DNA from 2 places in the Acidovorax sp. GW823-FHT05D11 genome. Region 2 is predicted to be linked to the other one. Evidence: predicted binding sites of a transcription regulator. Region 2 holds the regulator's gene; the other holds the start of a gene.
What was found. Region 2 encodes FNR, which switches genes on or off when oxygen is low (the NO sensors DNR and NnrR bind a similar motif). Its sites were predicted from a motif close to TTGATNNNNATCAA; they were not measured.
Positions count from the first base shown of each region.

Region 1: cyoA (ubiquinol oxidase subunit II) is a predicted target of FNR. The motif match lies at 6,803-6,816, and genes of this name have one in related genera.

Region 1 is NZ_CM179502.1:1,814,927-1,829,264, forward strand. Features, by position in the region: gene AC3RCE_RS08225 (response regulator transcription factor) at 1-386, opposite strand, end outside; gene AC3RCE_RS08230 (ATP-binding protein) at 395-1,720, opposite strand; gene AC3RCE_RS08235 (SURF1 family protein) at 1,701-2,516, opposite strand; gene cyoD (cytochrome o ubiquinol oxidase subunit IV) at 2,521-2,940, opposite strand; gene cyoC (cytochrome o ubiquinol oxidase subunit III) at 2,943-3,587, opposite strand; gene cyoB (cytochrome o ubiquinol oxidase subunit I) at 3,580-5,586, opposite strand; gene cyoA (ubiquinol oxidase subunit II) at 5,645-6,706, opposite strand; gene AC3RCE_RS08260 (MFS transporter) at 7,019-8,359, shown strand; gene tolA (cell envelope integrity protein TolA) at 8,480-9,442, opposite strand; gene AC3RCE_RS08270 (biopolymer transporter ExbD) at 9,463-9,891, opposite strand; gene tolQ (protein TolQ) at 9,910-10,623, opposite strand; gene ybgC (tol-pal system-associated acyl-CoA thioesterase) at 10,620-11,039, opposite strand; gene AC3RCE_RS08285 (pyridoxal phosphate-dependent aminotransferase) at 11,044-12,228, opposite strand; gene nusB (transcription antitermination factor NusB) at 12,331-12,909, opposite strand; gene ribH (6,7-dimethyl-8-ribityllumazine synthase) at 12,906-13,370, opposite strand; gene ribBA (bifunctional 3,4-dihydroxy-2-butanone-4-phosphate synthase/GTP cyclohydrolase II) at 13,376-14,338, opposite strand, start outside.
Region 2 is NZ_CM179502.1:2,052,448-2,066,785, reverse strand. Features, by position in the region: gene AC3RCE_RS09475 (TonB-dependent receptor domain-containing protein) at 1-1,672, opposite strand, end outside; cobalamin riboswitch at 1,757-1,994, opposite strand; gene AC3RCE_RS09470 (DUF904 domain-containing protein) at 2,031-2,255, shown strand; gene AC3RCE_RS09465 (cell division protein ZapA) at 2,252-2,617, shown strand; gene AC3RCE_RS09460 (sulfite exporter TauE/SafE family protein) at 2,998-3,813, shown strand; gene AC3RCE_RS09455 (sensor domain-containing protein) at 3,900-6,347, opposite strand; gene AC3RCE_RS09450 (cyclic di-GMP phosphodiesterase) at 6,344-7,642, opposite strand; gene AC3RCE_RS09445 (sulfite exporter TauE/SafE family protein) at 7,853-8,611, opposite strand; gene hemN (oxygen-independent coproporphyrinogen III oxidase) at 8,617-9,999, opposite strand; gene fnr (fumarate/nitrate reduction transcriptional regulator Fnr) at 10,186-10,908, shown strand; gene AC3RCE_RS09430 (hypothetical protein) at 10,974-11,267, opposite strand; gene AC3RCE_RS09425 (FixH family protein) at 11,319-11,600, opposite strand; gene ccoG (cytochrome c oxidase accessory protein CcoG) at 11,673-13,118, opposite strand; gene ccoP (cytochrome-c oxidase, cbb3-type subunit III) at 13,207-14,127, opposite strand; gene AC3RCE_RS09410 (cbb3-type cytochrome oxidase subunit 3) at 14,152-14,289, opposite strand; gene ccoO (cytochrome-c oxidase, cbb3-type subunit II) at 14,302-14,338, opposite strand, start outside.

The DNA of each region.
Region 1 (14,338 bases), 240 kb from region 2:
GTGTTGCCCGCCTTGAGCCCGAAGGCGGCCTCGATGTCGTCGGTATTGGACGGCTTGGCGAGGTAGTGGCATGCGCCCAGCTTCACGGCCTCCACCGCCGTGGCGATGCTGGCAAAGCCTGTGAGCACCACGATGAGCATGGCCTCGCTGGCCGCATGCAGCTTCTGCACGCAGACCAGGCCCGAGGCTTCGCCCTTGAGCTTGAGGTCCACCACCGCATAGCCGGGCGTGTGCTGTGCGAGCAGGGCTTCGACCTCGGGAAGGCCCGTGGCCTGCAGCACGCGGTAGCCGCGCCGCTCGAACGAGCGCGCCAGCGTGCGGGCAAAGGCCTCGTCGTCTTCCACGATCAGCAACAGGCGTTCTTCTTTTTCTGTGTCGGTATCCATGATGCGCGTCAGGCTCCAGGCAAGGCGATCGCTGCCAGCGGCAGCTCTATGGTGACTTCGGCACCCCCTTCGGGGCGGTTGTGCGCCGTGACGCTGCCGCCCAGCGTGCGTGCCACGTTGAGCACGAGGTACAGGCCCAGCCCGCCCCCGGGGCGCTCCTTGGTGGACTGGTAGGGGGTTCCCAGCCTTGCCAGCATGCCCGGCGCAAAACCGGGCCCTGCGTCGGTGACGGTGATGCGCAGCGCATCGGCGCTGCGCGTGATGGCCAGGCGCACCCATGCCGGCGAGGCGTCGCGCGCATTGTCGAGCACATTGAAAACCATCTGCTGGAGCGTGGTGTCCGACACCATGAGCGTGTCGGCGCCGAAGTCGTTGTCGTACACGAACCGCGGCATCGACCGCGTGCTGCGCCATTCCTCTGCCAGGGCATCGACGAAGGTGCGCACGGTGGTCTGCACCGACGCTTCCCCGCGGGTCTCCCCGGCCGAGAGCAGGATGCCGCTCACGATGCTCTTGCAGCGCTGCACCTGGGCCTGCATCTCGCCGATGTCTTCCTGCAGCGGTTCATGGGCCGCCAGGCGCTCATCGCGTCGCCAGTCGCCCAGGATCACGGCCAGGGTGGACAGCGGGGTGCCCAGCTCGTGCGCGGCGCCCGAGGCCAGCAGCCCCATGCGCACGATGTGTTCCTCTTCCACGCGGCGCCGGCGCGCGGCCGCCAGGCGCGCATCGCGCTCGCGCAGGTTCAGGCTGATGCGCGTGATGAAGACGACCACCAGGGTGGCATTGAGCGCGAAGCAGACCAGCAGCCCGATCACGTACAGGCTGGACAGGCCCTGGTGCAGGTCCTGCGGCAGCTCCAGGGGCAGGTGGTAGACGGCCAGCAAGCCGAAGCACAGCAGCGTGGTGATCACGATGGACCAGATGTAGGCGCCACGCAGCAGCACGGCCCCCAGCGTGATCTGCAGCAGGTACAGAAACACGAACGGGTTGCTGGTGCCGCCGCTCAGGTAGAGCTGTACCGTGAGCACGGCGACGTCGATCAGCAGCGCCAGGAAAAGCTCCACGTTGCGCACCACCACGGGGCCCATGCGCAGGCGCAGCAGGCTGGCCACGTTGAAAAGCGCAAGGCATCCCACCACCAGCAGCATTTCGCGCTGCGGCAGCACCAGACCCAGGCTGTAGTGCGCCATCTCGATGGTGAACACCTGTCCGACCACGGCGATCCAGCGCAGCTGGATCAGCTGCTGGAGGTTCTTGATGCCCGCCGCGGCATCGGCCGAGCGGGCATTGCGCTGCGGCAGGGCGGTGGCGGCGTCAGGGCGAAGGGGGTTCATCGGTGGTCGTGGGGCGGCGGGAAGGGCCATGCCGGCGGCGTTCATAGCGTGCCACATACCAGCCGGCGCCCGCAACCATGAGCGCGAGCCCGTACCAGGTCGCCGCGTACACCAGATGGCTGTTGGAAAAACGGATCACCGTCATGCCCGGGCGGGGCCAGGTCTGCACGGAAGGCGCGCCGCCAGCGGCGGGCAGGCCCGCATCCACGAAGAAGGGCGCGGCGCGGGACAGCCCCAGTGCCTGGCTGATGGCGGCCACGTCGCGCGAGTGCCAGCGTTGCCGCGCTGGATCATTGGTCCGCAGAAAACCGCCGCCAGGCTCCGAGATCCTCAGCAGTCCTTCCACGGTGGCCACGGGCCGGGGTGGCTGCGCCGCTCCCGTGAGCCACTGGTTGCGCTGCGCCTGCGGTACAAAACCGCGGTTCACGAGCACCTGCGTGCCGTCGTCCAGCTGCAGCGGGGCCATGACCCAGAAGCCCGCGCCCAGCTCTGTCACCGCCTGGGTGAGGACCGTCTTGTCTGCCAGCCATCGGCCCTGCAGGATGACGGCAAGGTATTCGTGGTCTGCCGCGTTGACCCGGGGCCACTGGCTGGCCGGTGGCGCCGCCACGGGAGCCGCATGTACCCGGTGCTCCACGCGCTCGATGAGCGCGAGCTTCCACGCGCGGCGCTGGACCTGCCACGTGCCCAGGGCGGCAAATGCCGAGAACAGGGCGATGCCCACGAGCACGAGGGCCGCCTGGCGGAGCCGCCGCCGGGCGAAGGGCGCGTGCGCGGGGGAGGGCTCTGGCGTCAAGGTGTCAGGGCGTCGAATGCCCCGGCGCTTCGTGCGCCGGCGGCGTGGGAGTGGGGTGCGCGGGCATCATGTTGGCATTCATGTGGAACATGACCCACAGCGTGCCGCTGATGGCGATGGCCACGAATACCACGGTGAAGATGGTGGACAAGAGGGTCCATCCCCCCTCGACCTTGCCGTTCATGTGCAGGAAATACACCATGTGCACCAGGATCTGCACCACGGCGAAGGCGCCCAGCACCAGCACGGCGGTGTTGCGGTCGGCGATCACCTTGGCCATGACCAGCCAGAAGGGGATGGCCGTGAGAACGACCGACAGCACGAAGCCGATCGTGTAGTCGCGCAGGCTGCTGTGCGGCCCCACGTCATGGGGATGATCGCCGTGGCCGTGGGCATCGTGTGCGTGTGTGTGTTGCGCGCTCATGGTTACAGCACCCCCATCAGGTACACAAAGGTGAAGACGCCGATCCAGACCACGTCCAGAAAGTGCCAGAACATCGACAGGCACATCAGGCGGCGCTTGTTTTCATGGATCAGGCCATGCTTGCCGATCTGCACCATCAGCACCACCAGCCATACGAGGCCGAAGGTCACGTGCAGGCCGTGGGTGCCCACCAGCGTGAAGAAGGCCGACAGGAAGGCGCTGCGCTGGGGCGTGGCGCCCTGGTGGATCAGGTGGGCGAACTCATAGAGTTCGAGGCCCAGGAAGCACAGGCCGAAGAAACCCGTCACGGCCAGCCACAGCAGCGTGCCCTTGGCGTCGCCCAGCTGCTTGCGCAGCATGGCGAAGCCGAAGGTGATGGACGACAGCAGCAGGAAGGCCGTGTTGATGGCCACCAGCCTCAGGTCGAACAGCTGCGCGCCGGTGGGGCCGGCCGCATAGCTGCGGCCGAGCACGCCGTAGGTGGCGAACAGGGCGGCGAAGATGAGGCAGTCGCTCATCAGGTAGAGCCAGAAGCCCAGGGCCGTGCCGTTCTCGGGATGGGGCTCGTGCGCCAGGTGGTAGTCGCGCGGCGCGAGCGCCGCGCTGGCGGCGCCTGCCGCGCCGGGGGTGTATCGGATATCAGACATGGCTGGCACGCAGTTGTTGGGTGCGGTGGTTTTCCGTCTTGGCCACGGTGGGGGCCGGGATGTGGAAGTCGCGCTGGTAGTTGAACGTGTGGATGATGGCCGCCAGGACCACGGCCGCGAACGACACGCCCGCGAGCGGCCACATGTGCCAGATCAATGCGAAGCCCAGCACCAGGGACAGGGCCGAGATCACGGCGCCCGATCCGGTATTGGCAGGCATGTGGATGGGCTGGAAACCGGCGAGGGGACGCTGGTAGCCATGCTTCTTCATGTCCCACCACGCGTCGATCTCGTGCACCACGGGCGTGAATGCGAAGTTGTAGTCGGGCGGGGGCGAGGACGTGGCCCATTCCAACGTGCGCGCGTCCCAGGGGTCGCCCGTGTGGTCGCGCAGCTCTTCGCGCTTCAGGTAGCTCACCACGATCTGGATCAGGAAGCAGGCAATGCCGGCCGCGATCATGGCCGCGCCGACGGCTGCGATCACGAACCAGATCTGCAGGGACGGGTCTTCGAAATGGTTGGCACGGCGCGTGACACCCATCAGGCCCAGCACGTACAGCGGGCCGAACGCCACCCAGAAGCCCACCACCCACAGCCAGAAGGAGCGCACGCCCCAGGTGCGGTCCAGCTTGTAGCCGAAGGCCTTGGGGTACCAGTAGTTGATGCCCGCGAACAGGCCGAACAGCACGCCCCCGATGATCACGTTGTGGAAGTGGGCGATCAGGAACAGGCTGTTGTGCAGCACGAAGTCGGCTGGGGGCACGGCCAGCAGCACGCCGGTCATGCCGCCGATGGCGAACGTCACCATGAAGGCCACGGTCCACATCATGGGCAGCTCGAAGCGGATGCGGCCCTTGTACATGGTGAACAGCCAGTTGAAGATCTTCGCGCCCGTGGGGATCGAGATGATCATCGTCGTGATGCCGAAGAACGTGTTCACGCTCGCTCCCGAGCCCATGGTGAAGAAGTGGTGCAGCCACACCAGGTACGACAGGATGGTGATCACCACCGTGGCATACACCATGGAGGTGTAGCCGAACAGGCGCTTCCTGCAGAACGTGGCCACCACTTCGGAGAAGATGCCGAAGCACGGCAGGATCAGGATGTACACCTCGGGGTGGCCCCAGATCCAGATCAGGTTCACGTACAGCATGGCGTTGCCGCCCAGGTCGTTCGTGAAGAAGTTGGTGCCGGCATAGCGGTCCAGCGACATCAGCACGAGCGCGGCCGTGAGCACCGGGAACGAGGCCACGATCAGCGCGTTGGTGCACAGGGCCGTCCAGGTGAAGACGGGCATCCTCATCAGGTTCATCCCCGGCGCGCGCATCTTGATGATGGTGACGATCAGGTTGATGCCCGAGAGCGTGGTGCCCACCCCCGCGATCTGCAGCGCCCAGATGTAGTAGTCCAGCCCCACGCCGGGGTCCTGCGCGCCGAGGTTGGACAGGGCCAGCCAGCCGGAGGTGGAGAACTCGCCCAGGAACAGCGACACCATCACCAGCACGGCGCCGGCCGTGGTCATCCAGAAGCTGAAGTTGTTGAGGAACGGGAACGACACGTCGCGTGCGCCGATCTGCAGCGGCACGAGGTAGTTCATGAGGCCCGTGACCAGCGGCATGGCCACGAAGAAGATCATGATCACGCCGTGGGCGGTGAAGATCTGGTCGTAGTGGTGCGGCGGCAGGTAGCCCATGTTGTCGCCAAAGGCCATGGCCTGCTGCAGGCGCATCATCACGGCGTCGGCAAAGCCGCGCAGCAGCATCACCACGCCCAGGATCATGTACATGATCCCGATCTTCTTGTGGTCGATGCTGCAGATCCAGTCGCGCCACAGGGTGCCCCACAGGCGGAACCTGGTGATGGCGGCCATCACGGCCAGCCCACCCAGCACGGTGGCGACAAAGGTCCAGAGCACGATGGGCTCGTGCGCCATCGGTATGGAATCCCAGGTGATGCGGCCCAGGGCCCAGTGGGGTGCGGTAACAGGTGAGGAGGACATGGCGGTCAGTCTTCTTGGGCGTGGGCGCCGGCGGCCGGCAGGGCGGGGCTGAGGCGGGTCATTGGGCGGCGGTGCTGCGGGTGGAAATGGCGTGGCGCGACTCGAGGGCGGCCACCACCTGGGCGGCGTTCTGCGAGGTGCACACGTCCTGGGGCAGGTTCAGGCCCATGGCGCGCACGTAGGCATCGCCACCGTTCTCGTCGATGGCCATCATGTGGTGCATGCACATCTTGCCGTCCTCGACGCAGCGGTTGAGCACCTTGTCGTACAGGCCTTCTTCCACGCTGGCAAAGCGCTGCACGGGGTCGCGTTCGCTGGGCTTGGCCAGGGCCATGTAGGCCTGGCGGGTCAGGGGCTTGCCCTCGGACCGGGCCCTGGCGACCCACTGCTCGAAGTCGCCCTGGACCAGGCCGTGGAACTTGAAGGTCATGCCCGAAAAGCCCGAGCCGCTGTAGTGTGACGCCATGCCGTGGAACACGCCGGGCTGGTTGATCACGGCGTTCAGCTCGGTCTGCATGCCGGGCATCGCGTAGATCATGCCGGCGAGGTCGGGCACGTAGAACGCGTTCATGGTGGACGTGGCCGTGAGCTTCAGGAGAATGGGCCGGTCCACCGGCGCCGCCAGTTCATTGACCGTGGCGATGCCCAGCTCGGGATACAGGAACAGCCACTTCCAGTCCATGGCCACCACCTGCACTTCCATGGGGGTGGATTGCGTGTCCAGGGGCTTGGTGGCCGAGATGCGGTCCAGCGGACGGTACGGGTCGAGCTTGTGCGTGCCGATCCAGGTCAGCGCGCCCAGGGCGATGATGATCATGAGCGGCACCGTCCAGATCACCAGCTCCAGGGTGGTGGAATGGTGCCAGTCGGGGTCGTAGTCTTCCTCGGTGTTGGCGGTGTTGTTCTGGCGGTACTTCCAGGCAAACCACAGGGTGAGGGCGATCACCGGCACGATGATGATGAGCATCAGCAAGGTGGCCTGGATGACCATGTGGCCCTGCTGGGCCGCGATGTCGCCCGCCGGGTTGAGGACCACCGCCTTGCTGCAGCCGCCCAAGCCGCCCAGGGCAGCAGCGGCGGCGAGCCAGGCAGGCCCGCGAAAGTGAGGAAGTTTGAACATGTGAAAGGCGCTACCAAGGCGTTGATTCGAGGGTAAACGCGGATGTCGGGATACCGCAGAATGTAATATCGCTAGCTTTTTTGTCCATTGGACATTTTGTCCAGGGTCAAAGGTTGTTGCCCCCATCCGGGGCATGGGGGCAGAGCCGGCGTTGTCCTGCACGGCGCCCTGGCCCAGGCGTACTTGTCCCGGGGCAGGCTTGCGGGTAAAACCTAGGTGCCCGGTGCCTTTGCGGGCAGCGCGATCCCTGAAAATCAGGCGGACGAGCCCAGCCGTCCTGGTTTTTTCCGACAACGACAAGGAGTCCTGTTCATGAGCAGCCCCGCCTCTGCCACCTACCCCGCGGCCGGCTTCGAAGAAAGCCCAGCCTCTCTCTCCCGGGCGGACACGCATGAAGATGTCACTCCCAGCGAAATCGCCGTGGGCGTGATCATCGGGCGGTCGTCCGAGTATTTCGACTTCTTCGTTTTCGGGATCGCCTGCGTGCTGGTGTTCCCGTCGTTCCTGTTTCCCTTCATGTCGCGCCTGGATGGCACGCTCGCCGCCTTTGCGCTGCTGGCCGTGGCGTTCGTGGTGCGGCCCGTGGGCACGGCCATTTCCATGGCCATCCAGCGGCGCTGGGGCCGGGGCACGAAGCTGACCATCGCGCTGTTCCTGCTGGGGGTGTGCACGGTGGCCATGGCCTTCCTGCCGGGTTACAAGGACGTGGGCATGACCGCCATCGTGGCGCTGCTGATCCTGCGCATCGGCCAGGGGCTGGCGCTCGGCGGCTCGTGGGACGGCCTGCCGTCGCTGCTGGCGATGTCCGCCCCCCGGCACCGCCGGGGCTGGTACGCCATGATCGGGCAGCTGGGCGCGCCGCTGGGGTTTGTCTTGGCCGCGGGCCTGTTTGCCTATCTGTACAGCAGCCTCACCGTCGAGGAATTCCTGGCCTGGGGCTGGCGCTATCCGTTCTTCGTGGCGTTCGCGGTGAACGTGGTGGCCTTGTTCGCCCGCCTGCGCCTCGTGGTGGGCCAGTCGTACGCCGAACTGCTGCAGGAGCGCGAACTGCAACCCGTGCCCGTGAGCCGCGTGGTGCGCGACGAAGGCAGCAATGTGCTTTTGGGTGCTTTCGCCGCGCTGGCGAGCTTTGCGCTGTTCCATCTGGTCACGGTGTTCCCGCTGTCGTGGATCACGCTGTACTCGGAACAACCCGTCACGCAGATTCTGGGGGTGCAGATCGTGGGCGCCTTCCTGGCGGCGGGGGCCATCATGGTGTCGGGCTGGCTGTCGGACCACCTGGGCCGCCGCAAGCTGCTGGGCGGCATGGCGGTGATGATTGGCGTGTTCAGCTTCATGGCGCCGGTGTTGCTCAACTCCGGCGAGGTGGGCAGCACCATGTTCCTGCTGCTGGGCTTCGTGCTGCTGGGCCTGTCGTACGGCCAGGCTTCTGGCACGGTGACCGCCAATTTCTCGCCCCAGTACCGCTACACGGGCGCCGCCTTGTCGGCCGACCTGGCCTGGATCATTGGCGCCGCCTTCGCGCCCCTCGTGGCCCTGTACCTGTCCTCCCGATTCGGGCTGCTGGCGGTGACGGTGTATTTGCTGTCCGGCGTGGCCTGCACATTGGGTGCCCTCAATCTGAACCGCCGCATGGAGCGGCGCGACCGGTAGCAATGGCGGGTATTTTGCTATCGAATAGATAGCTTCTGGCGCTTGGCCATCAAGCGCTGGAGGTCAAAAAGCAAAAGAAAAAGCGCCCGGAAGTACCGGGCGCTTTGTTTTGGGGGCGGCTCAGTCCTGCGGCCTGAAACCGATGGTCAGGGAAGGCGGCACGCGTCCATCCACGTCGCGCGGCAGGGTCTCGGTCTTGTCCAGCGCGCGCAGCACGGCTTCGTCCCAGGCCTTGTTGCCGCTGGACTGCACGAGGCGCTTGCCGACGATGGTGCCATCGGGCGACAGGCGCACCTCCACCTCCGCGCGCGGGTTGCCCGAGATCGCATCGGGGTACACGATGTTGGGCTTGACCTTGGCCGCCACCTTGCCGCCGTAGCTGCCCGAGGGGCCGGCGCTGCGCTGCGCGGTGCCGGTGGCATTTTCGCTGCCGGTGGCGCCCGCCAGGCCCTGCATGCGCCGCAGGTTGTCCTCGCGCTGCTTGGCCAGCTGCTTTTCCTCGGCCTCTGTCCTGCGCTTGGTGGCTTCTTCCGCCTTGCGCTTGTCTTCGGCCAGCTTCTTTTGCTTGTCCTGCTCGGCCTTCTTCTGCTCGGCCAGCTGCTTTTCACGCTGCTCTTTTTCCTTTTCCTTTTGCAGGCGTTCCTTCTTCTCCTGCTCCAGGCGGTCGCGGCGCTCGTCTTCCTTGCGTTCACGTTCGCGCTTTTCACGCTCCTGCTGCTGTTCGCGGGCCTTTTTTTCCTGTTCCAGGCGCTTCTTTTCACGCTCGATGGCGATGTCGGCCTCGCGCGTGTCCGGCGGTTCCACCGCGCGGGGCGGTGGCGGCGGTGGTGGCGGCGTGGGGGTGCGGACTTCGGGTGGCGCGGGCGGCGGCGGGGGCTCCACGGCGCGGGGCGCGGCCTGCTGGGGCACGGCGGCCCAGAGCTCGGCCTCCACCGCGGGCTGGTCGGCGCTGCTCTTCCAGTTCACGCCCCAGGTCAGCGCGCCGATCAGCACCGCGTGCACCAGCACCGCCAGCGTGATGGCGCGCAGGCGTGCCGGCGGGCGGGGCGGGGCAAACTGGTCGCGGTCGGTGTGGGCGTGCATGAGATCGGTGAAGCGTTTCTCTAACTGCTTTGCTTTACTTCAAGCGCAACCCGATCTATTCCGGCTTTCTTCAATACGCCAAGAGTCTTCATCACTGTTTCATAGGAGAGATCTTTGTCGGCACTCAGCAGAACGCCGGTTTCTTTGTCTTTGCCTTGCGCCTGCTGCCAGCGGAGCGCGGCTTGGCCAACTTCTGTGGCCCTAAGCGTGACTGTTGCCTCACGTGTCTTCAGTTGAATCGAGCCATCTTTGTTGAGGACCACTCGGGCAACGTTAGCTGGAGGTTTTTGCGAAACACCTGCACTGGGCATGTTGATGGCGCCGGGCGTGAGCATGGGGGCCGTCACCATGAAGATGATGAGCAGCACCAGCATCACGTCGATGAACGGGACCATGTTGATCTCGTTGATGGTGCGGCGGCCTCGGCCGCGGGATGCCATGGCGGGCATGGTGTGGCGCTCCTGCGGTTAGTGGCCGGAGGCCGATGGGGCGGGGGCCGCCGGGTGCGCGCCCAGGTTGCGCTGCAGGATGTTGGAGAACTCCTCGATGAAGGTCTCCTGGTGCGTGGCCACGCGGTCGATGTCGCGCGCGAAGCGGTTGTAGGCGATCACGGCCGGGATGGCGGCGAACAGGCCGATGGCGGTGGCCACCAGGGCTTCGGCGATGCCCGGCGCCACGGTGGCCAGCGTGACCTGCTCCATGCCGGCGAAGCCGGTGAACGCATGCATGATGCCCCACACCGTGCCGAACAGGCCCACGTACGGCGAGACCGAGCCCACCGAGGCCAGGAACGACAGGCTGGATTCGACCACGTCCATCTCGCGCTGGAAGCTCGCGCGCATGGCGCGGCGTGCGCCGTCGAGCAGGGTGCCGGGGTCCACGATGCGGCGCTCGCGCAGCTTCTGGTACTCGCGCATGCCGCTGGCGAAGATGCGTTCCATGGGGCCGGCCTGCTTGGCGTTCTGCGCGGCACTGGCGTACAGGTCGTTGAGGCTGGTGCCCGACCAGAACTCGCGTTCGAAGTCGTCGTTGAGCGTCTTCACGCGCTTCAAGGAAAACAGCTTGCGGAAGATGGCCGCCCAGCTGGCGACCGACACGCCCAGGAGCAGCAGCATCACGAGTTGCACCACCCAGCTGGCGTGCAGCACCAGGGAGATGATGGACATGTTTTGGGAGTTCATGGTGAGAGTTGTTCCAGGAGGGTGCTCGGTATTCTTGCAGGGCGCATCGTCGCGGCATCGACCCATCCGATGCGGATGGTGCCTTCGGTCAGCAACAGGGGAGGCTGTTCGGTCATCTGCTCTGGTTTCAGGAGCGCCTGCTGCACTATTGTCAACGATGCGCGGCCTGGGGCCTGCAGGGCGGCGGTAACAATCAGTTCATCGTCCAGCCGGGCGGGCCGGTGGTAGCGCAGCTGCGCATCGGTTACGACAAACATGCCGCCGGTTTGTTCCCGCAATCGCTGCTGGCCCACGCCCAGCGAGCGCAGCCATTCGGTCCGGGCGCGCTCGAAGAACTTGAGGTAGTTGGCATAGAACACGATGCCGCCGGCATCGGTGTCCTCCCAGTAGACGCGGATGGGGAACTCAAAGCCCATGGTGTCACCCGAGGAGCCTGCGCAACCGTTCCACCGATTCCTGCAGCTGGGCCATGGAGTTCGCGGTGGAGAAGCGGATGAAGCGCTCGGGCTCTGCCGTGCCGAAGTCACGCCCCGGCGTCACCGCGATGTGGGCGCGGCGCATCAGCTCAAACGCGAAGTCCCAGCTGCCGTTCACGCCCAGGCGCTGTGCGGCCTGCGTGCAGTCGGCCCAGGCGTAGAAGGCGCCGTCGGGCATCACGGGCACGGAAAGGCCCAGCGATTGCAGCGCGGGGATGAAGAAGTCGCGCCGGGCCTTGAACTCGGCGCGGCGGCGTTCGTACTCGGCGATGCTCTCGGGCTCGAAGCACGCCAGCGCGGCATGCTGCGACACGGTGCTCGCGCAGATGAACAGGTTCTGCGCGAGGCGCTCGACCACGGGCACCATGGCCTCGGGGACCACCATCCAGCCCAGGCGCCAGCCCGTCATGTTGAAGTACTTGCTGAAGCTGTTGATGCTGATGATGTTGTCGTCGATGGCCAGGGCCGTGTGGCCAAACTCTTCCTCGTACGACAGGCCCAGGTAGATCTCGTCGATCAGGGTGATGCCATCGTGCGCGCGCACCACGTCGTGGATGCGGCGCAGCTCGCCGGGGGCGATGGAGGTGCCCGTGGGGTTCGATGGCGATGCGAGCAGGACACCCCGGGTTTTTTCGCCCCAGGCGGCGCGCACCTTGTCGGCGCTGAGCTGGTAGCGCTCGGCGGCCGTGGTGGGCACGAGCACGGCCTTGCCCTCGGCCGCGCTCACGAAGTGGCGGTTGCACGGATAGCTGGGATCGGGCATCAGGATCTCGTCGCTCGATTCGATGAGCGCCAGGCACGCCAGCTGCAGCGCGGCCGAGGCGCCGGCCGTCACCACGATGCGGCGCGCGGGCACGTTCACGCCAAAGCGGCCCTGGTACCAGCCGCTGATGCGTTCGCGCAGCGCATCCAGGCCGAGGGCGTTGGTGTACTGGGTCGCGCCGCCGTGCACGGCGCGCATCGCGGCCTCCTGCACCAGCGGCGGCGCTGTGAAGTCCGGCTCGCCGATGTTCAGGAAGATCATCGGCTCGCGCGTGCCCGCCACTTCGCGCGCCAGGGCCTGCGCGGCCTTGGCCACCTCCATTACATAGAACGGTTCGATGCGCTCGGCGCGCGTGGAAAACTTCATGGAAAGGCGTCCTGCCCGTGCTGGCCGGGTGTCGTTTGAAATGGAAGGGGGAATGGGGGCGCGCCCGCCGCCGCTCCGTGGCGGCCCGGCGCGCCCGGGAGCTCAGGCGCCGTCAGCGGATGCCCCGGATGGGGGGGCGGTGGGGGCGGCCGCCGCGCCGCCAGCCTTGTCCGCCGCCACTTCCAGCGCGCGCAGCTGGGGGGCCAGGCCGTTGAGCACGGCATTCACATACTTGTGGCCGTCGGTTCCGCCAAATTCCTTGGCCAGTTCGATGCACTCGTTGAGCACCACGCGCCAGGGCACGTCCAGGCAGTGCTGGAACTCGTACACGCCGATCCACATCGTGGCGTGCTCGATGGGCGAGATTTCGGCCATCTTGCGGTCCAGCAGCGGGGTGATGAGCAGGTCCATGTCGGCGGCGGTGGCGATGCAGCCGTGCAGCAGGGCGTCGTAGTGCACCGAGTCCGCCTTGTGAAAACCGGCCAGGTCGCGCGTGAACGCGTCGATGGCGTGGGCGTCGTTGCCGCCCACCAGGTGCTGGTAGAGCGCCTGCAGCGCGAACTCGCGCGCGCGGCTGCGGTTGGACTTGGAGGCGGCCTTGCGCGTGCCCGTGGACTTGAGCCCGGTGCGGCCCTGCTTGGGAGGGCGCGCCGAGGAGGGCGTGGGGGTGTTTTCGCTCATGACAGTTCGTCCAGCAGGTTGGCCATTTCCACCGCCACGCGGGCTGCATCGGTGCCCTTTTCGGTCTGGCGGGCCACCGCCTGATCGAGGTTCTCGGTGGTGATGATGGCGTTGGCAATCGGGATCTGGTAGTCCAGCGACAGGCGCGTGACGCCCGCGCCGGATTCGTTGGCCACCAGTTCGAAGTGATAGGTTTCACCGCGGATGATGCAGCCCAGGGCGATCAGCGCGTCGTACTCATCGCTTTCGGCCATGGCCTGCAGGGCCACGGGCACCTCGAGGGCGCCGGGCACGAGCACGTGCCGGATGTTCTTTTCCTGCACGCCCAGGTTCAGAAGCTCGGCACGGCAGGCCGCAGCCAGGGTATTGGTGATGCTTTCGTTGAAGCGGGCCTGCACGATGCCGATGTGCAGCTTCTTGCCGTCCAGCTTGTCCGCTGTTCCTTTTTCTGCGCCAAACATGTTTTTTACTCTTTCGGAATGAAGCCGGTGATTTCGAGGCCGTAGCCCATCATGCTGGGCATGCGGCGTGGCTGGCCCATGAGCGCCATCTTGTGCACGCCGCATTCACGCAGGATCTGCGCGCCCACGCCGTAGGTGCGCAGGTCCATGCGGCCGCGCTCGGGGGCCTGCGCCGCGCGGGCCGTGCCCTCGAACTGCGAGAGCAGCTGGCCGGCGGTCTCGCCGCAGTTGAGCAGCACCGCCACGCCCTTGCCCTGTTCGGACAGGTATTGCAGGCTGGTGTCCAGGCTCCACGAGTGCATGGAGCGGTTGACTTCCAGTGCGTCCAGCACCGACAGCGGTTCGTGCACGCGCACGGGCACCACGTCGTCGGCGCCCCACTGTCCCTTGACGAGGGCCAGGTGCACGGCCTGGCTGGGCTTGTCGCGGAAGGCGTGGGCGGTGAAGGCGCCAAAGGCCGTCTGCAGCACGCGCGTGCCCACCTTCTCGACCAGCGATTCGGTGCGGCTGCGGTGCTCGATCAGGTCGGCGATGGTGCCGATCTTCAGGCCGTGCTCGGCCGCGAAGAGCTGCAGGTCGGGCAGGCGGGCCATGGTGCCGTCGTCCTTCATGATCTCGCAGATCACGGCGGCGGGGCTGCAGCCGGCCATCACGGCCAGGTCGCAGCCGGCCTCGGTGTGGCCCGCGCGCATGAGCACGCCGCCTTCGACGGCCTGCAGCGGGAAGATGTGGCCGGGCTGCACCAGGTCGGCGGCCACGGCGTTGGGAGCCACGGCGGCCTGCACGGTGCGGGCGCGGTCGGCGGCCGAGATGCCGGTGGTCACGCCCTCGGCCGCCTCGATCGATACGGTGAAGGCCGTGCCCATCTTGGTGCCGTTGCTGGCCACCATGGGCGGCAGGCGCAGGCGTTCGCAGCGTTCGCGCGAGAGCGTGAGGCAGATCAGGCCCCGGCCGAAGCGGGCCATGAA
Region 2 (14,338 bases):
AGGCCTGCACCTCGGCGCCCACCGTCCAGCCAACGAGTTGCGTGTCGGCTCCCAGTGTGCCGTGGCGCTTGGAGCGGCGGGCCAGCAGCTTGCCCGTGGCCAGGTCGCGCGGGTTCTGCAGATCGAGCGAGCCGCGCAGCTGCACGCCGCCGAGGCGGTACGAACCCGCCAGCGTCACTCCCTTGTACTCGGCCCGCGCGGTGTTCACGTAGCAGCCGAAATCCGACGGACAAGGCCCTGCGGCCCCGAACGTGATCAGATCCTGCACCCGGTTGCGGTAGGCGGTGGCGGAGAAGCTGCTGCTGCCCTCGGCCCAGCGCAGGCCCACCTCGACATTGCGGCTGCTCTCGGGATTGAGCGACCCCGTGCCGTACTCGCTGAAGCGGTGGTACAGCGTGGGGGCCCGGAAGGCCGTGCCCACCGATGCCGTCGCGCGCCACTGGGGTGCAAAGGCGTAGCCGTAGGCCAGGCTGCCCGTGCCCTTGCCGCCGAACTCGCTGTCCGCGTCGTGCCGCACATTGGCCTGCACCGTATGGCCGCCCGCGCTGTAGCCATAGCCCAGCGCAACGGCGTCCTGCGAGCGCTTGCGGTCGATGGGCTTGTTTTCCAGGTTGTCTTCGCGGCGCTCCAGCGCGGCGGTCAGCAGGTGCGCACCCTCGCGCCATTCATTCTGGAACAGGTAGCCGCGCAGGTGGGTATCGCTCAGGTACACCGAGGGCTTGGTTTCGTACCTGTCGCGCGAATCGGTCAGCTGCAGGCGCGTCTTGTACTGCGGGGTCCATTGCGCCTGCCAGTTCAGGCCCAGGGCATGCAGCCTGTGCTTGTTGCGGTCATCCTTGCCCAGGCCGCTGTCGTAGCCGCTGTCGAGGTCGTTGACCAGCAGCGTGCCTTCCAGCCGGTGCATGGCGTTGACCTGCAGGCCCACCCGCGCGTTGGCAGAGGTGCTTTCATACCCGTCGCGGTCGGGGTTCTGCGTGGCGACGGTGCGCGCGTTGAAGCCCTTGCTTTCCTCGCGTGCAATGCCCAGCGCGTAGTCGATCGTGCCGCTGGCACCGCTCACACCGGCTTCGATCTTGCGCGTGCCGTGGCTGCCGAACCCCACGCCCACATAGGGCGCGGTGCCGTTTTCGCCGCGCTTGGTGAAGATCTGCACCACCCCACCCATGGCGTCGGAGCCATAGACCGCGCCCGCCGGGCCGCGCAGCACTTCGATGCGGTCGATCTGCGCCAGCGGGATCGACTCCCATGCCGCGCCGCCGGTGGATTGGGAATCGATGCGCACGCCGTCGATGTACACGGCCGTGAAGCGCGACTCAGCGCCGCGCAGGAACACGCCCGTGGTCGTGCCGGGGCCGCCGTTGCGCGAGAACTCGATGCCGGGGACACGGGCGAGCACGTCGGCCAGGCCGGTGGCGCCACTGGTTTCGATGGTCTCGCGATCCAGGACGGTCACATCGGCCACCAGGTCGGACAAGGGCTGGGGCGTGCGCGTGGCGGTGACCACGGTTTCGGTCAGCGAGGGCGCGCGCAGGTTCTGCGCCAGCAGCACGGGGCCGCCGGCATCGGCCTGCTGGGCCTGCACGGAGCAGGCGCCCACAACGGCCAGCGTCACCAGCGCGGGACGCAGGCACAGCGGCGCAGCAAGGCGCGCACGAGAGGTACGGATTTTCATGGGGAACATCGTCAACAAACAAAACCCGCGCCGGCCTCCCCGCCAGCAAATGGGTGATACGGCTGCGCGCACCCTGATCGGGCGCGTGCAACCACCGTGTTGGCCGGTATCCGGGCTGGCGGAACACCCTTCAAAGCCTTCCCAGGGGCTTGTTCAAGGCACCCAGTGGCATGTGTATGAAGGGGGAATCGGAACGATTCGTCCGCTGACCGTTGCGGGGGCAGCGCAGGCTGGGCGCACCATGGTTGGCGGCACCTCCCTGCTTCCCGTTGAACTGCGGCATGTGAACCACACCGCGAGCACCAACAACGGGATTTTACGACCGTTTACAACCGCCAACCCTACAATCGACAGCTGTATGGCAACACCGTCCACCACCGACCAGATCGCCGAGCGCGTCGAACGCCTGCTGCTGAGGCACGCGGAACTGCAACGCACCAACGCGCTGCTCGCCGATCAGGTGGCCGCCCTCGCGCAGGAGCGGGATTCGCTCAAATCGCGCCTGAGCGCGGCCCGCGCCCGGGTTGACGCGCTGCTGGAGCGGCTGCCCGCGGCGGCCCCTGTCACGAAAGAATCCGAATGAAGCAAATCGAGGTGCAGATCCTGCAGCAAAGCTACCTGCTGACCTGCCCCGAGGGGCATGAAAGCCGCTTGCTGGATGCCGTTGAACGCGTCGACACGGCCATGACCCGCATCCGCGACGCCGGCAAGGTGCGCGCCCGTGAACGCATCGCGGTGCTGGCCGCGCTGAACCTGGCTTTCGAGATTGCGGACCGCGAGGCGGCCGACCTGGCGGCGGGCGCGGCTGCCAAGTCCTCCCCGCCGCCTGCGGCACAGCCCGGAGCACAGGCCGCCTTGCCCCTGCCCGAGCGGGACGAGGACCACCTCAAGGTCCTGGTCCAGCGGCTCGACGAGGCATTGGGCGAGGACGGGCGCCTGCTCTGACGCGGCGCCCCCCGGCACCTCTGAACCCGGCGCGCCGCCCTGCGGTCTTTACATGTCCTGGCGCCGGCGTCGGACTCCGCCAGCGCCTACAATCAGGCTGTCTGCGATGCTGTCGGGCTTTATATTTCCTTGAACCAATGCTCAACGAGCTCGGGCTTGGTACATTGCCCGGTGAGCGTGATCATCTCGCGTCAGATGAACCCAACGCTTGGCTGCCCTCGCCCACCTGAACCCCCGGTTCAGGATGAGAGTCCGGTGGCAATCGCAGACACCTTCTTCCTTCCCCATGCCGCTGTCGCCGCCGCCTCACCTTCCCGCTGAACGGCCGACCGGGCGCCCCTCCCCGCCCGCTCTTCCCTCCCCTTCTCCCTTTTTGCCCCATGCTGGATCCTCTCCTGATCGTTGAACTCGGTGTACTGGGCCTGGCAACCGGCTTTCTGGCCGGCCTGCTCGGCATCGGCGGCGGCATGCTGCTGGTGCCGTTCATGACGTACATCCTGGGTGCCCAGAAGGTGGCACCGGACCTCGCGGTGAAGATGGCCATCGCGACCTCCATGGCGACGATCATGTTCACCTCGATCTCCAGCGTGCGCGCGCACCACCAGCGTGGCGCAGTGCGCTGGGACATCGTCAAGCGCCTGGCGCCCGGCATCGTGCTCGGTGGATTCATCGCCAGCCTGGGCGTGTTCGCGCTCCTCAAGGGCTCGTTCCTGGCGATCTTCTTCGCGCTGTTCGTGAGTTTTTCGGCCTCTCAGATGTTCCTGGACAAGAAGCCCGCCCCCTCGCGCCAGATGCCTGCCGGCGCGGGGCAGGTGGCGGCGGGCGGCGTGATCGGGTTCCTGTCGGGGCTGGTGGGTGCCGGCGGCGGCTTCGTGAGCGTGCCGTTCATGACGTGGTGCAACGTGCCCATCCACAATGCCGTGGCCACCAGCGCCGCGCTCGGCTTTCCCATCGCCCTCGCCAACGTGGTGGGCTACGTGATTGGCGGCCAGAACGTGAGCGGATTGCCCCCGGCATCGCTGGGCTACATCTGGCTTCCCGCCCTGGCGGTGATCGCGACCTGCAGCGTGCTCACCGCGCCCCTGGGCGCCAGGGCGGCGCACAGCCTGCCGGTCAAGCAACTCAAGCGCGTGTTCGCATCCCTGCTCTTCGGCCTGGCGGCCTACATGCTCTGGAAGGGCATCGCGGCCTCCTGATCCTGAGGCTCTGCCGTGGGGTCACGGCGCAAGGGCAGCGGAGATGGTGGCCAAGGCGGTGGTGCGAAGCCCTTGGCCTCGCGCGCCTAGGTCTGGACGGAATTGCGCCGGCCCTGCGCCTTCAAGGGCAGCGGCTTGCCCAGCAGGGCACGAAACTCGTGGGCAGGAAGCCCGGGCGCGCACAGAAAACCCTGGTAGTGGTCACATTGCATCTGAAGCAGCACCGCCTGCTGGGTTTCGGTTTCCACGCCCTCCGCCACCACCTCCACATGCATGGCGCGCCCCATGCTGATGATCGCGCTCACGATGGCCCGGTCGCCATCGTCGTCGGGCAGCCCGCGCACGAACGACTGGTCGATCTTGAGCTTGTGGATCGGCAGCTTCTTCAGGTACGCCAGGCTGGAATAGCCCGTGCCGAAATCATCGATGGCGAGGCCAATGCCCAGGCCGGCCAGCACGCGCAGGCGCTGCTCCATCTCCTGCGCATCCTGCAGCAGGATGGTTTCGGTCAGCTCCAGCTCCAGCAGCGTGGGCGGCAGCTGGTGCACCGCCAGCAGGCGCGTGATCCGGTCCACGAAATCGGGCTGGCGAAACTCCAGCGCGGACACGTTCACCGAGATCATGATGGGCATGCCGCTGTGCATCCACACCGCCGCCTCGCGCACGGCCTGCTCCATGACCCAGGCACCCAGCGTGACGATGTAGCCGGACTCCTCCGCGAGGGGGATGAACTGCCCGGGCGAGACCGCGCCGAATTCAGGGTCGGTCCAGCGGATCAGGGCCTCGGCGCCCGTGATGCGCCCCGTGGCCATGTTGACCTGCGGCTGGTAGTGCACCGCCATGCGGTCCAGCCCCAGCGCCTGGCGCATCGCATGCTCCATCTGCATGCGCGACAGCAGGTTGGCGTTCATTTGCGGCTGGTAGAAGCCATAGCTGCCCCGGCCGCGCTCCTTGACGCGGTACATGGCGGTATCGGCCTGCTTGATGAGGTCGTCCAGCGTGGCCCCGTCCTGCGGGTACAGCGCCATGCCGATGCTGCACTGGATGGAGAAACCCATGCCGTCGAGCATGAAGGGCTTGAGCATGTCGTCCAGGATGCGGCGCGCTACGCTCTCGGCCACCACGGCATCCCCACCGTGCAGATAGATGACGAACTCATCCCCGCCCAGCCGGCACAGCATGTCCGTCTGGCGCAGGCAGGCCTGCAATCGCTCGGCCACCAGCTGCAGCACCCGGTCGCCAAAGGGATGGCCCAGCGAGTCATTGATGATCTTGAAACGGTCGAGGTCCAGGAACAGGATCGCGAAACCGGTGTCGCTCTGGCGGGCGCCCTGGATGGCCGTGTCCACCCGCTGCGACAGAAGCAGCCGGTTGGGCAGCCCTGTGAGCACATCGCTGTACGCCAGCTCTTCGATGCGCTTCTGGGCCGCATGCTGCAGCGTCAGGTCGCGCATGAAGCCGATGCTCTGCACCAGCCGCCCCTCGTCGTCGCGCAACGCCACCCACGACAGCTGCACCGCGCAATAGGTCCCGTTGTCCCGGGGAAGCCACAGTTCGCCTTCCCAGAAGCCTTCGCTGGACCAACCTTGCAGCACCTGTTCCATGAACGCCGCATCGGGGCCGCCGCCAAAGAGGGAGGCCGCCGTGTTGCCCTCGAACGACTTGGCCGACGGGCCCACGAGGCGCTCGCATCCCGGGTTCATGCGCAGGACCCGGTGCTGGCTGTCGGCGATGAAGATCGCGTCCAGGCTGGATTCGAACACCCTGGCGGCAAGGCGCAGGCTGGCTTGTATCTCGGTCTGCCGGGTGATGTCCCGGAACGAGTACACACGCCCCACCGGCCGCCCCTGGCTGAACTGGGGGACCGTGCGCAGCTCCAGCACCGCGCCGTTGCGCAGCACCAGGATGTCGGTGCTCTCCTGCATCGGCTCGCGCGCAATCGCGGCCAGGCGCTCCGAATAGGCCGCCGCATCGTTCACCTGCGTGGCCATGTGGGCATACACCGCCCCGTCGTCACGCTCAAGGAGCAGGTCGCGCGGAATGTTCCACAGCTGTGCAAGGCGCTGATTGAACGCCCGCACCCGGCCATCAAGGCTGCAGACGAGCATGCCGTCGGCCGCGGAGTCCAGGGTTGCGCGCAGTTCGGACAGCAGGGTTTCCAGTTCGCGCTCGGTGGCCTCCTGGGCACTGCGGTCCAGCATGGTCAGCATGTACACCGTATCGCCGCCCGCCGCCCCCCAGGGCACGCGGCTTACCTGCCGGTCCACGGGCACCAGCGTGCCATCCGCACGCAGAAGACGGGTGTGGGAATGGATGCCGCCCGCCACCACCTCGGCCGGCTCCCCCCAGAACGCCTGGTCCTGCGGCGTGGTGGCCAGGCCAAGCACCGATGCACCGACCATGGCGGACACGGGGGTCCCTACCAGCCGCTGCGCGGCGGCATTCGCGTGCAGGATGAGCAGGCTGGCCTCATCGACAAGCCAGACGGCTTCCTGCAGCGCGTCAAGCCAGCCGTGGGATTGCGAAACCCTCACGAACCTGCCTCTTCATTGCCGGGACTGACCGCACGCTCGAAAAAGTAACAGATGCGCTGACGGGGAGAGAGATAGCCCAGCGCATCGCGCGGCAGCTGCGCGGGCTTGAGGCTGCGCCGGATGCCCAGCTCGGGCACCGTTTCCAGGTCCAGGATCGGTGCTTCGTCCTTGGGCACACGGGAATCGTGCACGATGACCTTGGGCCGCAGGGGCCGCGACGAGTTGACCGAGGCAACGATCGCATAGCGGTCATTGACCAACTGGACAATGGAGCCCGGCGGGTACACCCCCATCATGCGGATGAATGCCCCCAGAACCACGGAATCGAAGCGCGCCTTGAGCTGCGCGAAGATGACGGACAACGCCTCGTGGGGCGTGAGCGCATCCACGCCGTTGGCCGGGTTGCACATGCGGTCGTACCGGTTGACCAGCGCCAGCACCTGCCCCGCCCGTCCCAGGTCAGGCCCCGACAGCCGCAGGGGGAACCCGCTGCCGTCGGCCATTTCGTGATGCCGCGCAATGGCCGTCAGCACCGCTTCGGGCAGCCCCATGCGCGTGGCGAATGCCACGGACTCGCCCACGTGGGACTCGTAGCGCGTTCGCTCCATGGGGATCATCGAGGGTGTGGGCTGGCGCAGGTTCGGCGGCAGCTTGAGCTTGCCCAGGTCATGGATCAGGGCCGCGATGCCGAGATCATGCAGCTCGGAGCTCTTCATGCCCAGGGCACGGCCCAGCAGCAGGGAGATCACCATCACGTTGATGGGGTGCAGGGCATTGCGCTCGCCAACGCCCTCCGACAGCAACCGGATGACGGAGTCACCGTTCTCGAGGAGTTCCGACACGCAGCCAGCCACCAGCGCATCGCCCTTGGTGCGGGCCTGGTCCGGGTGCTCGGACGCAACGCGTTCGAGTGCCTGGTACTGCCGGGTGGCCTCTCCGAACCGCTGGTTGCAGGCCGCCAAGGTGCGGTTCTGCGCCTCCAGCAATTCGCGCCGGCGCTGCGCCTCCGGGTCCACGGTGGCCGTGGCGCCGGGGGCATCCGGTCCCTGGGCCGAGGGCACCGTCATCTCCGGCACGCTCCAGGCGGCCGGAACCAGCTCTCTTTGCTCCGGATCGCTTTTCTTGGGGACGTATCGCACCTCGGTGAGCCCCAGTTCCCGCAACGTCGCGATCTGGTCCGCCGATGCCACCCGGAAACTGCTCACCGGGAACGGATGGTGCATCCAGCCCACATCGAGCTGGATGTACATGCCGACGCGCAGTTGGCTGATATCGATGAGGATGGAGGAGTTCACTTCGGGGCGCGCGAAACATGGAGACGTGAATGCCACCAATAGTTACACAGATTATCGCCAGTTCGAAGGCCTTGTCGAAGGAGCCCACCCGCGCCGCGGCGGCACGGCAACACTTGCCTGCCCGAAGGCGCGGGGCGGGGCAATCCCCCTCATGGGGATGTGGGTTACCGAGACCGCCGCGCCCTCAGGCCGCCGCGGCGCGAATGCACGCTAGCGGCACCACAGCGAGGGTTTGTAGACGAGGTCCATCCACAGTGCCCAGCTTGCCACCGCGCAGAGCAGGCCACCGGCGGCGCGCGTCCCCCAGTCCGCGCGCACGGTGTTGAGCCGGGCCCGCAACCGCGTCCAGGCCCAGGGCCCGCCGACCAGCCAGACGCCGCTGCCAATGCCAAAAAGCGCCATGGACAATGCGCCCTCCAGGGGCCCTCCGCTCAAGGCAGCCACCAGCAGCGCCGAATACAGCAAGCCACAGGGCATCAGCGCCCAGAGAAACCCCGCGGCAAGAATGCCCCCCGGTGCACGGACCAGAGGCCTCACGCGCTCCCACACGCCACGGCCCGCCTGCTCCACCCAGAGCGGCTGCCGCGCCTGGACCATCAGCATCAGCCCCCACGCCATCACCGCGACGTGCATCAAGGTCCACGCCGGGCGCAGTGCCATGGTCTGCTGAGTGAGCCACGCCAGGCTGTCCATGGCCAGGGCGGCCAGCCCGCCCGCCAGCGCATATCCCGTCAGGCGGCCCGCATGAAAGGCCACGGCCCGCCGGGCCACGCCACCGCGCGGTGCCCACCGCACCGCCTGCACCTTCGGGGGAGCCCCCTCCGCCGGCGCCCCGGCGCCCGGGGCGGATGCGCAGCCCGCGCTCCCCTGCCCCACCACGGCGCCACAAGGTGCCGAGCACATGGCCAGGCAATGGGACCCGCCAACGAGCCCCATCAACAAGGCAGTCGAGGCAACCGTTGCAAGCATGGGATTCAGATGATGCGTGAAAAACGCGCGCGGTTGCGGTCTGCCTGCAGATATCGGTCGAAAACCATGGCGATGCCGCGCACGAAGAACCAGCCCATGGCCGTGACCTCGACACCGTCGGGCCTCACCTTGACCAGCCCCTGCTCGGCCATGGTGTCGAGTTGCGCCAGTTCGGCGGAGAAATAGTGCCGAAAATCGAGAAGCCAGGCCTGTTCCATGGGCTCGAACAGCAGTTCTCCCTGGCACATCAAGGACATGATGACGGCGCGGCGCACGAGGTCGTCCCGCGTCAGGGCCAAGCCACGCACCACGGGCAGACGCCCCTGGTTCAGCAGGTCGTAGTACTCATCCAGGGTCTTGGCGTTCTGGCTGTAGGTGGCGCCGACCCTGCCAATGGCCGACACGCCCAGGCCGATCAGGTCGCAGTCGGGCTGGGTGCTGTAGCCCTGGAAGTTACGGTGCAGGCGGCCCTGCCGCTTGGCGACGGCCAGCGAGTCCTCCGGCAGCGCGAAGTGGTCCATCCCCACATACACATAGCCGGCGCCCATGAACGCGTCGAGCGAACGGGAGAGCATCGACACCTTGCCGGAGGCTGCGGGCAGTTCGGCGGAGAGGATGCGGCGCTGGGGCTTGAACCGCTCCGGCAGGTGGGCATAGGCATACAGCGCAATGCGATCAGGCCGCAACTGAACCACCTGCGCCAGCGTACGGTCGAACGACTCCGGCGTCTGGCGCGGCAACCCGTAGATCAGGTCCACATTGATCGATTCGAAGCCGAGCGAGCGCGCGGATTCCACCAGCGAAAACACCTGTTCGGCGGGCTGGATGCGGTGCACCGCCTTCTGGACCTCGGGGTCAAAATCCTGCACGCCAAAACTCAGCCGGTTGAATCCAAGCTCCGCGAGCACGGCAAGCCGGTCGGCATTGACGGTACGGGGGTCCACCTCGATCGAGTACTCCCCGCCCGGCGCCAGGGTGAAGCTGCGCTGGAGCATCGCCATGAGTTCCCGCAAGCCATCGTCCGACAGGAAGGTGGGAGTGCCGCCGCCCAGGTGCAGCTGGCTCACCACCTGGCCCGTGCCGCAGTGCGCCGTGTGCAGATCGATCTCGCGGCTGAGATAGCGCAGATAGACTTCAGCCCGGTCGTGGTGCTTGGTGATGATCTTGTTGCAGGCGCAGTAGTAGCACAGCGACTCGCAAAAGGGGATGTGCACATACAGGGACAAGGGCAGCGCCTTGGTCAGGGTGCCCATGCGGCGCTGCTCGAGGGCGAGGGCGTAGTCCTCCTGGCCGAAGGCTTCCACAAACCGGTCGGCCGTCGGATAGGAGGTATAGCGGGGGCCTGGTACGTCAAAACGGCGCAGCAGGTCAGGCGAAACAGCGGTCATGGGGCGAATCCTTGCGTACACCTTGACTGTGCCGTAAGCTGCTCCCCATGTCCTTGACATGAATCAAGTGATGGAGTGGCCGGAACAGCGACAATTTGATGCATGTCAGTCGCCTGCCCGCCCTCCAAGAGACTCCCTCTTCGGCCATCGGGCGGTATGCTCGAAACCTAACTCCGCCCTGTGCCTATGAACCCGCTCACCATCAAAGTCGCCTGTTCCAATTGCAACCTGCGCGAGCTGTGCATGCCGGTGGGCCTGAGCGAAGAGCAACTGCACCGCATCGACGAGGTCGTTGCAGTTCGCCGCAAGGTGAAGCGCGGCGGCACGCTGTTTCGCAATGGTGAGTCGTTCACCTCGCTTTATGCCATCCGCACCGGCTTTTTCAAGACCTGCGTGGCCACCGAGGACGGACGCGACCAAGTCACGGGGTTCCAGATGGCGGGCGAGATCATCGGCCTGGACGGCATCGTGAATGACCACCACACCTGCGATGCGGTGGCCCTGGAAGACGCCGAGGTCTGCGTCATGCCGTTTGACCGCATCGAGGAACTGTCCCGCGAGGTCACCGCGCTGCAGCACCACGTGCACAAGATCATGAGCCGCGAGATCGTGCGCGAACACGGCGTGATGCTGCTGCTGGGCAGCATGCGTGCCGAGGAGCGCCTGGCAGCGTTCCTGCTCAATCTGGTGCAGCGCCTGCACGCCCGCGGATTCTCGCAGTCCGAGCTGGTGCTGCGCATGACGCGCGAGGAGATCGGCAGCTACCTGGGCCTCAAGCTCGAGACCGTGAGCCGCACCTTCTCCAAGTTTGTGGAAGAAGGCATTGTCGAAGTCAAGCAGCGCCATGTCCGCATCCTCGAGACCGACGCGCTCAAGCGCATCGTGAACAACCAGTCCGCCTGCCACTGAGCAAGGCGAGCCAGGTCCGCCCGTCCCGGCAACGCCTTGCCACCGGAGCCCGGCCGGTGCGCTGTTCAAGGGCAGGATGATGTCTTTCGGCAATCATCAGGGCGCTCGCCTTCGGGCACGGGGCAGCGGTTGAGTTCAAAGGGCGACATTGCCAGCAGCGTGGTCAACGCGCTGGAGGCCATGGTGATGGCCCAGAACGCAAAGAACGCGAGCGTGTAGACGCCCTGGCGCGACAGGGCCAGCGGCTGCCCGAACCAATGCAGGTCCTGCGGGTCCACCATCGCAAAAACCAGCATCTCCATCGCGCCCGCCATCAGAAAGGCGGGCCATGCAATCCACATCAGGCGTTGCGTCCACATCGGGGTTGTCTCCTGGTAAGGCCGCGCAGACCCGCTGCTCGGCCAGGGGTTTCAGCGTGGCTGGTCCTGAACCGGTGTCGCCGCGTGGTTGCGGCCCTTCATAGCCGGGGCCAGGCTCTTCTCCGGAGCCTCCAGCGTCTTGTTGATTTCGATGCCCTGGCGGTAGTAGTCCTCGGCGACCACGGGGTCTGGCCGCGAAATCGCCAGCCACAGCGTGACAAAGCCCGCCACGATGACGATGGCAGGGCCGGCGATGATCAGCCAGACGTGGCCGAATTTCCACCAGGGCGCAGCGGTGGCGGGGGCGGAGCCGATGGCTGGATTGGATGGCATGGGTGCTTGCTCCTCAAAAATCTTCTCGGTCATACAACGTCCCCGGGGCCGTGCACCGGGGTGCACGTCGCCTCATCGGGGCACCAGGAATACGGACTTCTCGGTCACATGGGCCGCAGCGCCCACCGCCTGCACATCGAACTGCACGGCATGGGAGCCCGGGGGCGCGGAGCCATACGGTATCTGCAGGCGCACGGCCACCCACCGGGACTCCGCGGGGCCAATGTCCACCTCGGCTTCAGAGGCCACCTCCAGCCCGTCCAGGCCGCGGGCGCCGATGCGGTAGCGCTGGGGGCCTTCGGTGGCGTTCATGATCTGCAGGCGGTAGATATTCTCCAGCTTGCCGCCCGCCACGATGCGCGACAGGGCCGCGCGGTCGCGCACCACATCCACCTTGAGCGGCGTGCGGGTGACCAGGCTGGCCATCATGCCCACGCACAGTGCCACCAGCACGGCGGTGTAGATCAGCACGCGAGGCCGCAGGACGCGCCGCAGGATCTGCGACTGGCTCCAGCGCTGCGCCACGCCGTTCTGCGTGGAAAAGCGGATCAGCCCCCGGGGGTAGTGCATCTTGTCCATCACCGTGTTGCACGCATCCACGCACAGTCCGCAGCCAATGCACTCGTACTGCAGGCCCTTGCGGATATCGATGCCCACGGGACACACCTGCACGCACAGGGTGCAGTCAATGCAGTCACCCAGGCCCTTGGCCTTGTGGTCGATCGTCTTGTTGCGCGGGCCGCGCGGCTCGCCGCGTTCCACGTCATAGCTCACGATCAGGGTGTCCCGGTCGAACATCGCGCTCTGAAAGCGCGCGTAGGGGCACATGTACTTGCACACCTGCTCGCGCATGTAGCCCGCATTGCCATACGTGGCAAAGCCGTAGAACAGCACCCAGAATATCTGCCAGTTGCCCTGCAGCGCCAGCAGTTCCGCGCCGAGCTCACGAATGGGCACGAAATAGCCCACGAACGTGAACCCCGTCCACAGCGCCACGGTGATCCATACCACCTGTTTGAGAAACTTCTTGCGGATCTTCTCGAAGCTCCAGGGCCCGTTGTCCAGCCGCAACCGGGCACTGCGATCGCCTTCGATCTTGTGCTCGATCCACATGAACATTTCGGTGTAGACCGTCTGGGGACAGGCGAAACCGCACCACAGCCGCCCCGCCACGGCCGTGAACAGGAAAAGCGACAGCGCCGAGATGATGAGCAGGCCCGTGAGATAGATGAAGTCCTGCGGATAGAGCACCAGCCCGAAAATATAGAACCGCCGTGCCCCCAGGTCGAACAGCACCATCTGGCGCTGCCCCCACTCGAACCAGGGAAGGCCGTAAAAGACCAGCTGCGTGAGAAACACCATGCCCCAGCGCCAGCGTGCGAACAGGCCACTGATGGAGCGCGGGTAAATCTTCTTCTGCGCTTCGTACAAGGAGACGATCTCGCCCTCGGACGAGGCATCGGATGCAACCGGTGCAATCGGAATGACCTTGCGGGCTGGCCCGCTGGGTGGCTTCATGGTGGTGTCGACCTATTGGCTTGGTGTGTCTTCAGCAATGGGGCAAAAAGCCGGGCGCAGCGCCAGGGGGCGCGCCACCCGGCCCGGATCAGCGCACCGCGGCAGCCTGCTTGCCGTTGGACAGGCCCCATACGTACGCAGACAGCACGCCGATCTGCGCTTCCGTCAACTTGTCGGCCTGGGCCGGCATCTGGTTGACCTTGCCGTTGTTGACCATGGCGGTAATGGCCGCCTCGCCCCAGCCATGCAGCCAGACGTCGTCGGTCAGATTGGGGGCACCCAGCGCCTGGTTGCCCTTGCCGTCCATGCCATGGCAGGCCGCGCATGCCGTGAACTTGGACTTGCCCAGCGAAGCACGCAGCGAATCGTGCGGGCTGCCCGACAGGCTCAGCACATAGTGCGACAGGTTGCGCACGTCTTCGGGCGTGCCCACTGCGGCCGCCATGGGAGGCATGTTGCCCACACGGCCCTTCTCGATCGTTTCACGGATCTTCTCGGGCGCCCCGCCATGGAGCCAGTCACCGTCCGCCAGATTGGGGAAACCCTTGCTGCCGCGCGCGTCGGAACCATGGCACTGAGCGCAGTTGTTCATGAACAGGCGCTCGCCAATGGCCTGGGCCTGCGGGTCCCTGGCCACGTCTTCCGGCTTCATCGAGGCGAAACGGGCATACAGCGGCTCCAGTTCAGCCTTGGCCTTGGCCATCTCGGCTTCGTATTCGCCCTTCTGCGTCCAGTTCAGCTTGCCGGTGAAACTGCCAAGGCCTGGGTAGGCGGCCAGGTAGCCGAAGCCGAAGACGATGGTGATGACGAACAGCCAGACCCACCAACGCGGCAGGGGGTTGTTCATTTCGACCAGGTCCTCGTCCCAGACGTGGCCCGTGGTGTTGTCGGCCGTGGCCATCACCTTCTTGCGGCCTGCCATCCATAGCAGGATGCCGCAGGCGATGATGCCGACCAGGGTCAGCGTGGTCACAAAGACCGACCAGAAATTGCTGGTGAAGTCACTCATGGGGTGTTCTCGTTCTGGTGGGGGTCAATCTTGTTCAAAGGGCAGCCGAGCGGCCTCGTCAAACCGGGCCTTGTTGCGGCCCCGGTAGGCCCAGACCCAGATGCCGACGAAGCAGGCCATCGAGGCCAGCGTGGCGACGATGCGCATGGTGGTGATGTCCATTGCGAACCTCCTTTACTTGAGCGCACGGCCCATGACTTGCAGGTAGGCG